4 regions of the Cellvibrio sp. 25HG11W-0 genome follow, and region 4 is predicted to be linked to each of the others. Evidence: predicted binding sites of a transcription regulator. Region 4 holds the regulator's gene; each other region holds the start of a gene.

Region 1 (3,666 bases), 2.2 Mb from region 4:
CTCATCAAAGAGCTGGCAGCGAATCAACATCCACAAGATTCGGACGAACAAAAGATAGCTGACTTATATCAGTCATTTTTAGATGAGGCGCAGATAGAAGCTCTGGGCATCAAACCGCTGCAACCGTTTATGAGCCGTATCGATAACCTAAAAACCTATCAAGACTTGACCCGCATATGGGGCGAGTGGCAGGTGTACGGCGTTGGAGTTCCCGTGGAGTTATATATTGATCAGGACGAAAAAAAATCTGATGAATATATAACGGGGGTTTGGCAATCCGGCTTAGGTCTTCCTGATCGCGACTATTATTTAAAAGATGATGCCCGCTCGCTTGAGCTCTTAAAAAAATATCAAGCCTATATTGCTACACTCTTGACCAAAGCCAATATTGCAAAGCCTGAACAAGCCGCAGCTCATATAGTCGCATTAGAAAAGAAAATTGCCGCTATTCACCGCACTAAAATTCAAAATCGCGATCGCAATGCGCGCTACCACAAAATGACCTTGGTGGAGTTAAACAAACTGGCACCGGGTGTAGATTGGCAGCTCGTTGTCAGCGCCGCTGGGCTAGGTACCATCAAAGAGTTAGTCGTCAATCAACCTACCTATGTTACTGCTGTTGCAAAATTACAAACGAACATTCCACTTGCGGATTGGCAACTGTATTTAAAATTCCATTTACTGAATAGCAATGCCAGCAACCTTAGCCATGACTTTGCCGATGCCAACTTTGAATTCTATGGCAAAACCTTAAACGGCGTAAAAGAGCAACGCACTCGCGACAAACGAGCTGCGACTATCACGGATTCCAACTTAGGTTTTATGGTGGGAAAATTGTATGTGGCGAAATACTTTAAGCCGGATGCAAAAATACGCATGGATAAGATGATAGAAAACCTGCGTAGCGCCTTTAGCCAATCCATTGATGAATTAGAGTGGATGAGCCCAGCCACTAAACAACAAGCCAAAATAAAACTGGCAAAGTTCAACACCAAAATTGGCTACCCCGATAAATGGCGCGACTACAATTGCTTAAAAATATCTGCAACAGACTTGCTCGGCAATATACAACGCAGTGCTGAATGCGAACACCAGCGCGCTATAGACCGTTTAGGCAAACCCATAGATCGCACCGAATGGGGCATGACACCGCAAATGGTTAACGCCTACTACAGCCCAAGCATGAACGAAATCGTATTCCCAGCAGCCATATTGCAGCCCCCGTTCTTTAATGTCGCGGCGGAAGATGCGGTTAACTACGGTGGTATAGGCGCAGTGATCGGTCATGAATTTACCCACGGCTTTGACGACCAGGGCCGCCACTCCGATAGTGACGGAAATCTGCGCGACTGGTGGACTGAACAAGATGCGGTACAGTTTAAAAATCGGGCGCAGTTAATGGTCGATCAATTCAATGCTTACACGCCTATCGATGACTTGCATCTCCAAGGCGCGCTAGGTTTAGGCGAAAACATTGCCGACCTTGGCGGTGTAACCTTAGCGCACAAAGCCTACAACATTTCGCTTAAAGGCAAGCCGGGTAAAGTAATAGAAGGCTTTAGCGCAGAGCAGCGCTTTTTTATGGGCTGGGCGCAAGTCTGGCGCATTAAATACCGCGACGAAGCCCTGCGCCTCCAAGTTATTAACGGCCCCCACTCTCCGGGCATGTATCGCGTACTTGGCCCATTGTCGAACATGCCGGCGTTCTACAAAACCTACAACGTAAAACCAGGTGATGGCATGTACCGCGACGAGATGGTTCGGGTGAAGATTTGGTAGATTGCAAGATGGAAGCGAAGAGCTTGCTCTAAAGTTTAAAAAAATAATTCAGTGGTGTGATTTTAGGGGAAAATAATTAAAGTGATCTGTGCAGTTACGTAATATAACTGGCGAGGCATGAAATCTACAGGGATATATTGTCAGATACCTTACTGATTTTTGAGAGTCACCCTAATAATACCATATCAAGTCTTGGAGAAACTAAGTGATTCACGGAGAGATAGTTACCGATGAAAGCTATTACAATATTTACCCTAGCCTACTTGAGTTGCTCACGAGAAATTTCACTGGAATTGAAAGCGGCATTCAAGGTGACGCATATATATGTGTAAAATATGAGGATGAACGCGTCATGCTCGATACATTTTCGAGCATGAACTTTCAAATAAAATCAAATATGATAGGAGGTAGACTTTTAGAGCAGGTAATCACTGTTTTGGAGAATTACTACACAGTGTGTATTTATGATATTCCAGAATTTTAAGCAAAAACGATTATCTATTGAATTCTAATGACATACTTATGAACCAATTGATATAACTTGACCCCAAACCCATAAACAAACTGTCGCCCCAGAACACCCCCTTTCCCGTTTATCTAAAAAATGATTTTCTCGTGATACTTTCGTGATGAATGGTCTGCACGAAGAGCGCACTCTGCTCCTGTCAATTACAACTTAACAGGAGCTTTACCGTGAAAAAATCCCTTATTACCAGCTTAATCGCCCTTGCAATTAGCCCTAACCTTTTGGCTGCGAGCTATACCGTTGAAATTCAGAATCTTACGCAAGGCACCTACTACACTCCGCTGTTGGTGTCTGCGCACCCGAGTAGCGTTAAGCTTTTTAGCGCGGGCATGGCGGCTTCTAGCAACTTACAAGCTATGGCCGAAGGTGGCGATATTAGTGGTTTAGATGTCGACATGATGAATGCAGGGGCTAAGAGTGTTGCCAACCCAGCTGCTGGCTTATTGGCACCAGGAATGAAAACCACCGCAGAGTTAGGCGACCCAGGTGCAGCGAATACTCAGCTTTCTATCGCCGCTATGTTGTTGCCGACAAACGATGGTTTTGTTGCCTTAAACAGCCTCACTCTGCCTACCGCGCCTGGCATCTACACCTACATGCTTAATGCCTATGATGCGGGAACTGAAGCTAATAATGAAATTCGCGGTGGCGGTGCCCCCGGTGTTGCAGGTATGCCCGTTCCACCACCTTTAGAAACGTTGATTGGTACCGGTGGTACTGGCGTTGCCGCAATGGCTGAAGGTTTTGTGCATATTCATCGCGGTGTTTTGGGCGACCAGATGATGACCGGTGGTATGAGTGATATTAATGCATCAAGCCAACGCTGGTTGAACCCTGTGGCTCGCGTCACTCTCACCGTAAAGTAAGGAGAGCCCTATGAAAACTATTTATTTGCTGAGCGGTGTAATGCTAGCCAGCACTTTACTGAGCGCCTGTGGCGGCAGTGATTCAAAGCCTAAAACCATGTCATCAAGTTCAGCCATGATGAGCAGTATGGCAAGCTCTATGCCTAGCTCCATAGCTGCATCGAGCCTTATGCCAGCATCCAGTGTTGGTTCAAGTATGGCAGCCATGATGGATGTTAAATACTCTATCACCCTAACTAATCTCACCGCCGGTCAACCGCTTTCACCGCTGGCATTGACGCTGCATAAACCTGAGTTCTCAGCATTTCACGTGGGCATGCCTGCCAGCATAGGGTTAGAAAAAATTGCTGAATCTGGCGATGTCTCTGAGTACTTAGCGGCTGCGGCGGCAGATGCGATGGTGTTGAGCAGTGTGAAAGCCGAAGGCATCACCATGCCTGGTGCTACTAGCACTCTGATGTTAAGTGCCGCTGTAGCACCCGATATGATGAATCA
Region 2 (3,666 bases), 1.9 Mb from region 4:
TTTGGGCCACCCAAATCGTAAGAATTACTAGCACTGCCGCCCTTCTTAAAGTTTTCCATACCGCGCTCAACCGATGACATGGCCAAGTACAACTTGTTGCGCGTTGGATCGAAGGTAATACCTTCTTCTTTATTCAACTCGGTAGTTGCGCCCATGTAAGCCGCATAACGACGCGTTTCTAAACGCGAGGCCACTTTTTCCATACCGGTTTTCAGCTTCAAACACTCTTGGCCATTGCCGCCTGCGTTAATGCTGGTAAAGCCATCCGCACACACACCTGCTGCAGGTGCAACCTTGTCGAAGATATCGGTAAAGACCACTTTCATACCGTCATCAACATAAGGCTTGATGTCTGCATCAGTTGCCATCCCCAAGTCGATCCATTCCAAGTTGGCCGCGCCCACGCCTGCTGCGCTGGTTTGAACCCACTTCATGGCATACAGCTTACCGGAGGACAAATCACCCGCCGTAGTAGCCACATACATAAACAGGCCAACACTGGTGCCGTCGTCGGTCATGTACACGGTTTTTTGGTCGGGCATCACGTAGGACAACTCAAACGCCATACGGCCCATAGAGTAGTGCTTGCTCAGATCCACTGAAGGTGCTGCCTTGCCCACTGCATTTACTTTGGCTTCAATAGTCCAGCCCAACTGATAAGGATTCCAACGAGATTCATCTTTGTTGAAATAATCGAGGAACGGTGCCGTGTAAGCGTCGGCCATGGCGTTAGCGCCAGTGACTAACTTAGCGGCATTGGGTTCATACTCCTCGGACGCTAAATGCGTGCCCCAAGGCGTTACCGAACCAGCGCAGTGCACCCAGCCGCCGTTAACGCCCGACTGATCTACCTGCCACATTTGCTTAACACTCAGCTCGCCATTGCCTGCATCTTGATTCAGCTCCATCAGGAACATAGCGCCTGGGCGCGATTCAATTTGCGAGAGCGAGAACAAGCGGTCGCCAATGGGCAAGAGCGAGGTAAATTCGTTGGAGTCGGAAATGCTTTGCTCTCCGTCTTCACCAAATAGCGGCTGACCTTCACTGTTAACCAATTGACCGAAGGTCACATTGCCAAACTGGTCGCCCGAACGCGCCAAGGCGTGGTAGCGCACATCCAAACTAGTAGTCTTATCGCCCACTTTCATACTCACGGGTGAAACCAAAATATCGCGCTTGGCGATATTGGTTGCCGGTGCCGCTACACCTTCAAACACTAATTTGGTATTTGCAGGCATAAGGCTTGGCGCTGCTTTGCCATTACACAAGTTGGCTTCTGAATCGACTTCAGCTTGATCGAGCACACCATTCTTGTTGTCATCCAAACCAACTTGAACCGCCACACCGCCGTATTGACATTCAGCGCCCGCGGCCAAGGTTTTCATGTTGGTCAAGCTGGTAAGGCCGTTAGTGCCGTTGGCACCCGGTGTACCAGCGGCGCCTGCAGCACCTGCAGCACCCGCTTTACCGTCATCACCACCGCAAGCGGCCAACATCAAACTACTTATTACCGTACTGAGCAGTAATTTCTTTGAACCTAAGTGAAGCATGGGGGGTTTCCTCGAGTGGATTTTGTTTTAGTGGAATCACGCGACTGATCCTAGAAACCCTCTGTGACATAAAGGTCACAGATTTATGAAGCTTTTGTGTAAAAACGACATCTTGCAAAAACACCTGAGGCGACAGCGCAAAAAACAACCGCAAAAAGTGAGTGACTAAACACACTCAGGTTAGCGACCACTAGTAGGACTCAAAAGCCACGACCACAAAACAGAAAATCACTACAGCTAAATAGTCGACTGGGGTACACTGCCCCCGCACCTCAGGTGCAAGCGTTACCACATAACAATAATAGTGTTCACCCAATCTCGAACGCAGCAGACAACCTAAGCCACACCTAAATCACCACCACAACCAGTGTAAAAATAAGCGTTTTAAAAACGTACAAAAAATGTCAATACGACATCTCGCGACAAGACCTAAACCCACAAAGGAAACCGCCCATGAAACGTCTCCTCACCAGCCTATTGCTCTGTGTCCTGCCCAGCTTGGCGCTGGCTAACTCCGGCCTCGCGCAGCCTTCGGCTCAAGCACTATTGCAAATGTCACACAACTTTGAAGAAGAACTGCTCAACAACATACTGCCCTACTGGATTAAAAATGCTCCCAACCCCGCCACGGGTGGTTTTTATGGCGAAGTAGCCGCCGATGGTAAAGCTAACCCTCAAGCTGCGCGCGGTGCCCTTATGTCCAGCCGCTTACTGTGGACCTACTCAGCCGCCTACGAAGGCTATCGAGCCGAACCCCTGCGCAAAATGGCCGATATGGCCTACAAGGATTTAGAAAAAAACTTTTGGGATCGCAAACACGGTGGCCTCTACTGGTCAGTCACGGCCACTGGCAGCCCCGAGCAAAAGCACAAACAAATTTACGGGCAGGTATTCGGAATTTACGGTTATGTAGAATACTTTCGCGCTACTGGCGAGAAGGTGGCGCTTGAGCGCGCCAAAGAGTTGTTTCAGCTAATTGAGAAGCACGCCTTCGATAAAAAGAATGGCGGCTACATAGAAGCACTGAATGAAGACTGGTCACCCCTGAATAAACCCAGCACCACCATCGGAGTAAAAACAGACAAATCGCAAAATACCCATTTGCACATTATGGAAGCCTACGCCAGCCTGTTACGCGCTTGGCCAGACGACACCTTGCGCACCCAGCTAACCGCCTTAGTCAACATCATGCTCACCAAGGTGCTCAATGCTAAAACCAATCACCTCGCGCTCTATATGGATGCAGATTGGAAAGTACAAGGCGATGAGATCTCTTTTGGGCACGATATAGAAGCTTCTTGGCTCTTGGTCGATGCAGCACAAGCACTCGGCGACCCCGCACTGCTAAAACGCACCCGCACACTGGCCATCGCCATGGTCGATACCGTATTAGCAGAGGGCATAGACACCGACGGCGCACTCTATAACGAAGCCTCCGCCAGCAAAGGTATTACTCAATCCGAAAAAGATTGGTGGCCACAAGCAGAAGCACTGGTCGGCCTTATTAATGCCTATCAAATTACCGGCGACGACAAATACCTTTTCGCCACCATGCGTACCTGGGGCTTTATTCAAGCACACCTTATTAATAGCAAAACCGGCGAATGGCACTGGGGTACGGATAAACACGGCAAGGTGATTGTTAAGCCCACACTCAGCATGTGGAAAAGCTCATACCACAACTCCCGCGCCATGATGCAAGCCATTGAGCGCATGGGGCTGCTCGCCGCACATCGCTAAAACAAGCCCCCTAAACGTCAACGTCCAAACCGCCGCCATAGCTTAATACCCAAAACGTCATAAGGTTATGGTGCGCGGAAAATTCACCAGACACTACCGGTCGATACTCTCACTGAATTTAGGCTCAATGACGCAGCGAAATTTTGGGCTACACTGATCAAATACTAAGATTATAAAAACTAAAACCTTAACGCCAAAACAGCGTAGAAGACCCTATTCAGCCCAGAGTGATTTTCAGCCGCTACTCCTTGGTACCAATGGACGATGACCAACGTATGAAATCGAATCTCTACAATGCTCTGCGCTTACTCGCAGGCGTAATCACCGTGATGGCCATCATTGCGCAAAAATACCTGCCTCAGCGTACCTTCACCAT
Region 3 (3,666 bases), 380 kb from region 4:
TACGCACCAAACGCTGCGCCTGCACTGCTTTGATCGGCGCGGCCACTAAAAACGGTTCCACCCCCATATCGATTAAGCGGGTAAAGGCCGAGAGCGAATCATTGGTGTGCAGGGTTGATAACACCAAGTGACCCGTAAGCGCCGATTGAATCGCAATTTGAGCGGTTTCCACATCGCGAATTTCGCCCACCATGATCACATCGGGGTCTTGACGCAGGAAGGCGCGCAGGGCCTTGGCAAAGGTGTAGCCGATTTCGGCGTGAGCCTGTACTTGGGTGATGCCCGGCAATTGATATTCCACAGGGTCTTCAACCGTGAGAATTTTGCGGCTACCGTCGGTCGCTTCCTGTAAGGCGGCATACAGGGTGGTGGATTTACCCGAACCCGTCGGCCCCGTCACCAGCACTATGCCGTTGGACTCCTGCATCAGCGAACGCACCATGGCCACATGGTCTGGCTCTAAACCGAGGGCTTCGAGCGACAGCTCTTTGCGATCTTTAGGCAGTAAACGCATGACGATGGATTCACCGTGCACACCGGGCAAGGTAGATACACGCACATCCATTTCACGCCCAGCAACACGGGTGGTGATGCGCCCATCCTGCGGCAGGCGGCGCTCGGCAATATCAATTTCAGAGATAAGTTTGACCCTAGAAGCCACCGCGGGATAGCGGTCAATCGGCTGCTCTAAATGGGTTTGCAGTACACCATCTACGCGCAGACGCACGCGAAAGACTTCTTCTTGCGGGTCTAGATGTATATCGGAGGCGTTAAAAGCGACGGCTTTGGCGAAAATATTATTGACCAACTCCACCACGGGTGCCTCTTCTGCCATTTCGCGCAGGCCTTTGCTTTCGCTGCCCTCGGCGAAAAAGCGCTCGGCATTTAATTCTTTGCGAATGTAGTCCACCAGAATGTCGAGGCTGTGACTGGACACGAGACAGGGGGTGATTTGCCAGCCTTGATAGTGGTAGTGAATAACATCTAATACGAAAGGGGAAAGCGGATCGCGGCTAATGTAGCTGAGCTGCTGCGCTGCAGGGCTCCAGCAGAGCACGCGGTTATCGATAGACCAATTGATATCGATAGGCGATGCCTTGAGAAATTGGTAGAGCGCCATACTATCGGGAATGTCCACCCCCGTTTGCGCCACCGGAAGATTCAACTGCGCCGCCAGCACCTCCAGCAATAACTCTTCTGACACCGAGCCCATACGCACCAAGCCCTGCCCTATGCGCCCACCGGTCGACTGCTGCAGCTGCAATGCCTTTTTGACATCTTCCTGCTGGATTAAACCGCGCTCGACGAGCAATTCTCCGATCAGTTTATTCACGCTTGCTGTTCACTCTAGTTGGCTGGGTTAACTCAGTGGTACTAAGGGTCTGTTGAGGATTGGCATACTACTGTAATTCCGCCGCTTTGCACATTCACTCCACATTCACTCGACCTTCAAGATACTTTAGGTCGCACACAAATAGCGCGCGAGTGCTATAGAGGTAGAGAGTGGCGGCACCCAATCCAAGCGCTGGCGCGTGGCGCTGTCATCCACCCACAAGGACTCCGCCAAACGCGCATAGATTGCCTCTTTACCCAGCAACCCTGCCCCGAGTTTTAATATGCTGAGAGGGATTTTAAGCTGCCTCGGAGGCTTACCCAGTGTGCGTGCAATATGTGCGCAGAGTGCGGGAGTGCTTAGCGCGTCGCTATCTGCCACTAAAAATAGCTGGCCGACTGCAGCCGAATGCCAGCAGCAGCGCACGATGAGATCCACTAGGTTATCTACCGCCACTAGGCTGCGACGATTTGTTATAGCACCAAAAGGCAGGGGTACACCGGTATTAACCAACGCGACCAAACGACCAAAATTACCCGGTGATTGGCGACCATAGATTAAAGGGGGGCGCAGTATCACCAGTTCGATCTGATCGGCCAACGCCAATAAGCCCTGCTCTGCCTCCCACTTGGACTGAGCATAGGGGTCCGTGGGTGCGGCTATATCCGCGCCTGTATAGGCTTGATCTCGCTCATGACCCAATACATGCAGGCTACTTATGTAGATGAAACGCTTCACCCCCGCAGCAATTGCCGCCTGCGCGAGCGCAAGTGTCGCCGCACAATTAACCCGCCGAAACTCGGCCAAAGGGTCAGCAGCTGTTTCACGCAGCTGATGTACCCGCGCCGCACTGTGGACAATGCAATCTACATGGGTCAAATCCGGCAGCTGCTCGCGGTGCATGTCCCAGTAGCAGTGCTGTAAATTTACTACATCAAGCTGACGCTCTGGGCTCCGTACACAGGCGCTGAGCTGCAGGTTGAATTGTGTTTGCGCATGCAATGAATGCACCAGCGCCCGCCCGAGAAAGCCATTGGCACCGGTAATTAAAATATGCTGATTTTTTAAGGGGGCATGCGCAGGTGATTCATCACCCGTAGCGCCACTAATAACATCTGCTATAGCCGCGTCGAGCGTCATAGAGGCACCTCGTTAGTCGCCGTTTTCTTAAGGGCGCGACGAATGGCCCGCTGGTAAATCCAGCTGCGCAGCCCACTGGGAAGCAGCCTCACAGGCAGGCGCAGGAGCACACCACAAAGTGCTTGATACCAGGTCATAAACCCCATTTGCCAAAACGCTTTATAAAGCAACAATTCGCGCTGGGCATAAACCCAGCCGCCGCGCCTACGGCCCAAGTCTGCACCTGCGCGCACCAGCATGAGTACCTCGCGCAGGTTATCTATGGACTTACCGGCAACCAAGAGCCGCCCCCAAAGGTAATAATCTTCTATACCGCGAAAACCACTGTAACCACCCACGGCCAGCAAGTGAGATTTGCGCACTATCACGCTGGGATGATTAAGCGGACAACGCCAGCGCGCTGCAGCCGCCACTGCACTTTCACCCACAGGCACTGGGCGCAACGCATAGGGCTGTTGGGGATTATCGATAAACTCCGCGACATAACTGCCCAGCACACTCAGCGATGGGCGCTTAGACATCACGGCAATTTGACGCGCAAAGCGCGATGGCACCGCCACATCATCCGCGTCCATCCGCGCGACCAATTCATAGGTGCAAGCTTCAAGCCCCAATTGCAGAGCTGCCGCCAACCCGAGATTTTGAGGCTGAACCATGCGCAACAAAGGAAGCTTTACTTCATAGTCATTCAACACCTGCGTTAATTCTGGGGTGAGCGGGCCATCTTCCACAATCACCACCTGCTGAGCCGGCAATTGCTGTTCACAAAGGCTTGCCAAAGCCTGCGCCAAATGCGGCGCCTGTTCACCGGCATACACTGCCATAAGCACCGAAAAGTGCTCTTGATTTTGATTATTCATCAGTCTGACCCAGCGCTTGGCGCAATTGCTGTACGCCCAGAGATGCCTGCCAATAGCTTTGATAATCCATTAACCAGCGGGTGCGCGCAGTTTGTGCCTTTGCAATCAGAGCAGCAGGGTCGGCGGCCCGGAGTTGCGTCAAGAGCTGATCCAAGGACTCTGGCCGCTCATCAAATTCCCAACCAGTTCCCCACGCCAACACCTGCACGGCTAAATTAGTACCGCTATTGGTGAGCAGAGGCCGACCAAAATACAAATGCTCATACAACTTATTAGCGGCAATACATTGGTGATGCTGTTTGCGCAGGCTATAGGCCGCAAACAATAGGTCGC
Region 4 (3,666 bases):
TCCCAAGAAGCCTGCGCCCGCAAAAACGACGAAAGCAGCCGATGCTAAGCCAGTTGCCTCAGCGCCTAAAACCTCCACACCTGCTGCAGCTAAGTCTAAAACAGCTGCATCTACAGCCACCACTAAATCCGCTGCCGCCACGTCAGTCGCGCACCAAGCTGTTGCGACCAAACCTGCTGTGCAACTAACGACACCAAGTGTACCAGCCACTATCGAAGCCGCCAAAATAGCAGCCGCGACGAGTGCTGAAGACTCGCTATCTACACTGTCCACAACCAGTCCCACTCAAACTAAAGCGCAACTCAGCACCTCAAAAACTAAGCGTTTAAAAATCCGTAAAACGCCGACATCCTCTACAAAAATGGCCGTATTACAACAAAAGTTAGCTATTTACGCACAGCTGATGCGCTTAGACCGCCCTATAGGCATTTTGCTCCTGCTATGGCCAACACTCTGGAGCCTGTGGCTCGCCGCCAAGGGCATGCCTAGCCTAAAAAACTTGATCATCTTCACCCTTGGGGTAGTGGTGATGCGCTCCGCGGGCTGTGTCATCAACGACTTTGCCGATCGCAAGATCGACGGTCACGTGCAGCGCACCCAACATCGCCCACTGGCGACAGGCGCGGTAAGCAGCCGCGAAGCCCTCGGTTTATTTGCGGGCCTGTGCCTCTTAGCATTTGGCTTAGTGCTCTTTACCGACCCCTTTACGATCAAGCTCTCCGTCGGCGGCCTAATACTCGCCTTCTGCTATCCCTTTATGAAACGCCACACGCACCTGCCGCAAATGGTGCTCGGCGCCGCGTTTGCCTGGGGCATCCCCATGGCCTACGCTGCGGAAGCAGGCATGCTCGATCAACGGGTTTGGCTGGTGTACTTAGCCGTAGTGCTCTGGACAGTGGTATACGACACCTTTTACGCCATGGTAGACCGCGACGACGACCTCAAAATTGGCGTTAAATCCACCGCGATTCTCTTTGGCGAACAGGATCGTTTCATCACTGGCGTACTCCAACTCATGACCCTTTACACCTTAGTGTTAGTAGGTGATCGCTTTGAGCTAGGCGCTTATTACTACTGGAGTTTGGTTGCTGTCGCAGGCCTTTTTGGCTACCAACAATGGCTAATTCGCTTTCGAGTACGAGCCGCCTGTTTTAAGGCATTTCTGCACAATAACTGGGTAGGCTTTATTGTTTTTGTAGGAATTGTCACTGACTATGCGCTGCGATAGGGCTTATTGCTAAACACGCGACCAAGACAAATTATCTTTCTGTCATAAATGTGTAACACTTAGCTTATTTAATAAGCTGCAACAATAGCGTCACATACCGTGTACGCGCCCGTGGTTATTTCAGGCAGAAACGATATGACAGGCCGTAAAATTCTGATAGTTGATGATGAATCCGCAATTCGCGATATGTTGCGTGTCGCCTTGGAGATGGCCGAATATCAGGTCACCGAAGCCAGCAATGCACAGGATGCCCATAGCATCATCGTCGACAACAAACCCGATTTGATCTTGCTCGACTGGATGATGCCCGGCACCAGCGGTATAGAACTAGCGCGCCGCTTAAAGCGCGATGAAGTGACTGCTGATATCCCGATCATCATGCTCACCGCCAAAGGCGAAGAAGACAACAAAATCCAAGGTTTAGAAGTAGGTGCCGACGACTACATCACCAAGCCCTTCTCTCCGCGCGAACTCGTCGCACGCCTTAAAGCCGTGCTGCGTCGCGCTGATCCGCAAATCAACTCCGCGCCAATCATAGTACAAGGCCTGTGTCTCGATCCTTCAAGCCACCGCGTCACCATCCATGACCAGTCTGTCGATATGGGCCCCACCGAATATCGCCTACTTGAATTCTTTCTCACCCATCAGGAAAGAGCTTATACTCGCAGCCAACTGTTGGACCATGTCTGGGGCGGCAATGTATATGTCGAAGAGCGCACCGTGGATGTTCATATCCGCCGCTTGCGCAAAGCGCTTACCATTGACGGCCACGAAGACTTGGTGCAAACCGTACGCGGCACAGGCTATAGATTTTCCACTCGCATCGAAGCCTGATTGCTGTCGTAAGATTTTCAGAGGCGTGCAATTTTGCTGTTAAAAGGTTTCAGCGCTGAGCTCAAGCGCATTCTCATTGTTATAGGCACCTGCACTCTGCTCGGCCTCGTCATAGGCCAATTGGCGCTCACACTCTTGCTCGGTTGCGCCATTTACATTGGCGGCATGCTCTGGCAGATGCGCCGCCTTAATCAGTGGCTGCTCACTCAAAACAAAGAAAACCCCCCAGAGGCCAGCGGCATTTGGGGTACGATTTTTGACAATATCTACCAACTGCAACGCCATCAACAGCTTGAGAAAGAAAACCTGCAAGCCGTGATCAACCGCGTGCAGGAAATCAGCTCCGCCTTAAAAGACGGCATCATTATTCTCGACTGGCGCGGCCATTTGGATTTTTGGAACCCCGCTGCGCACCGTATGTTCGCCCTCAATGTAAAAGATCAGGGGCAATCGATTATTAACTTTATTCGCCACCCCAAATTTGTCAGCTATTTTGAAGACGGCAAATATGAAGACCCGCTAGAAATGCCATCACCGCGCTTTCCCTCGCGCTATTTGCAATTACAAATTACCACCTTCGGTAAAAATGAACGGCTCATCGTCGTGCGCGATGTCACCCAATTGCACAACCTAGAAATGATGCGCCAAGACTTCGTGGCCAATGTATCCCACGAATTGCGCACGCCGCTTACCGTCATCAATGGCTATGTCGAAACACTCTCCGACAACAACACCACGCCCAGCTGGAACAAACCGCTGCAACAAATGTTGCAGCAAGCCAAGCGTATGTCACTGCTCATCAATGATTTATTAGTGCTCTCAAAACTAGAGACAACGGAAGCAGGGCACAACCAAAAACCCATTACCATCGAACAACTGCTCACCGTTGTAAAAAGTGAAGCAGAAGTGCTCAGCGCAGAAAAAAATCAAACTCTCAACCTCGTATGCAACAACACCACGCGGCCACTGCTATACCCCGGCAATGAAAAAGAATTGCACAGTGCTTTTTCTAATTTAGTCATCAACGCTATTAAATACACGCCGAACGAAGGCAAGATCAACATCCTGCTCTGGCAGGATCAAAAACACTTTTATATTTCAGTCAGTGACAACGGCCCAGGTATAGACAGCAAACATATTCCGCGCTTAACCGAGCGTTTTTATCGCGTGGATGCCAGCCGTAACAGCAGCACCGGCGGCACCGGCTTAGGCTTAGCAATTGTGAAGCATGTACTCATGCGCCATGAAGCAGAATTAAAAATTACCAGTGAACTGGGGCGCGGCAGTGTATTTATGTGCGTATTCCCACTGCAACAACCCCAGCGCTAAGATGCTTAGCGCAGGTGAATATCCACCTGCAAATCTTTATCAAGGGTAAAACTCGCCTCTTTAAAACTAGGCTGCCCATACTCGCCGCCGTTATTCGAAAAACCGTAACCCTCTGTGGGAATCCCCATAAAACTCTTATCGATCACGCCGTTCTCGTTTTCATCCTGATACAGCTTAATCGCGTAGGTACCTGCGGGTAGGTCGCCAAACTCTACGATCAACTCCCCGCCACTCAACGCCAATTTTTTCGCCGCCACGGTGGGGGTATTAGCATC

The links. The regulator PhoB, encoded in region 4, activates phosphate uptake and scavenging genes when phosphate is short. The targets are predictions, from matches to a motif close to TGTCATAAANNTGTAACA.
Region 1: a site for PhoB is predicted at 2,279-2,296, ahead of AC0KUT_RS10970 (spondin domain-containing protein). Genes of this name have one in related genera too.
Region 2: a site for PhoB is predicted at 1,613-1,630, ahead of AC0KUT_RS07160 (PhoX family protein). Genes of this name have one in related genera too.
Region 3: a site for PhoB is predicted at 1,394-1,411, ahead of AC0KUT_RS01080 (GspE/PulE family protein). Genes of this name have one in related genera too.

Annotation. Positions count from the first base shown of each region.
Region 1 covers NZ_CM174230.1:2,603,445-2,607,110, forward strand. Annotated here, with positions in the region: gene AC0KUT_RS10965 (M13 family metallopeptidase) at 1-1,779, shown strand, start outside; gene AC0KUT_RS10970 (spondin domain-containing protein) at 2,473-3,171, shown strand; gene AC0KUT_RS10975 (spondin domain-containing protein) at 3,182-3,666, shown strand, end outside.
Region 2 covers NZ_CM174230.1:1,741,900-1,745,565, reverse strand. Annotated here, with positions in the region: gene AC0KUT_RS07160 (PhoX family protein) at 1-1,550, opposite strand, end outside; gene AC0KUT_RS07155 (AGE family epimerase/isomerase) at 2,004-3,290, shown strand; gene AC0KUT_RS07150 (GGDEF domain-containing protein) at 3,566-3,666, shown strand, end outside.
Region 3 covers NZ_CM174230.1:244,861-248,526, reverse strand. Annotated here, with positions in the region: gene AC0KUT_RS01080 (GspE/PulE family protein) at 1-1,333, opposite strand, end outside; gene AC0KUT_RS01075 (NAD-dependent epimerase/dehydratase family protein) at 1,460-2,473, opposite strand; gene AC0KUT_RS01070 (glycosyltransferase) at 2,470-3,333, opposite strand; gene AC0KUT_RS01065 (glycosyltransferase family protein) at 3,326-3,666, opposite strand, start outside.
Region 4 covers NZ_CM174230.1:4,770,805-4,774,470, forward strand. Annotated here, with positions in the region: gene ubiA (4-hydroxybenzoate octaprenyltransferase) at 362-1,228, shown strand; gene phoB (phosphate regulon transcriptional regulator PhoB) at 1,364-2,062, shown strand; gene phoR (phosphate regulon sensor histidine kinase PhoR) at 2,096-3,391, shown strand; gene AC0KUT_RS20025 (DUF2141 domain-containing protein) at 3,397-3,666, opposite strand, start outside.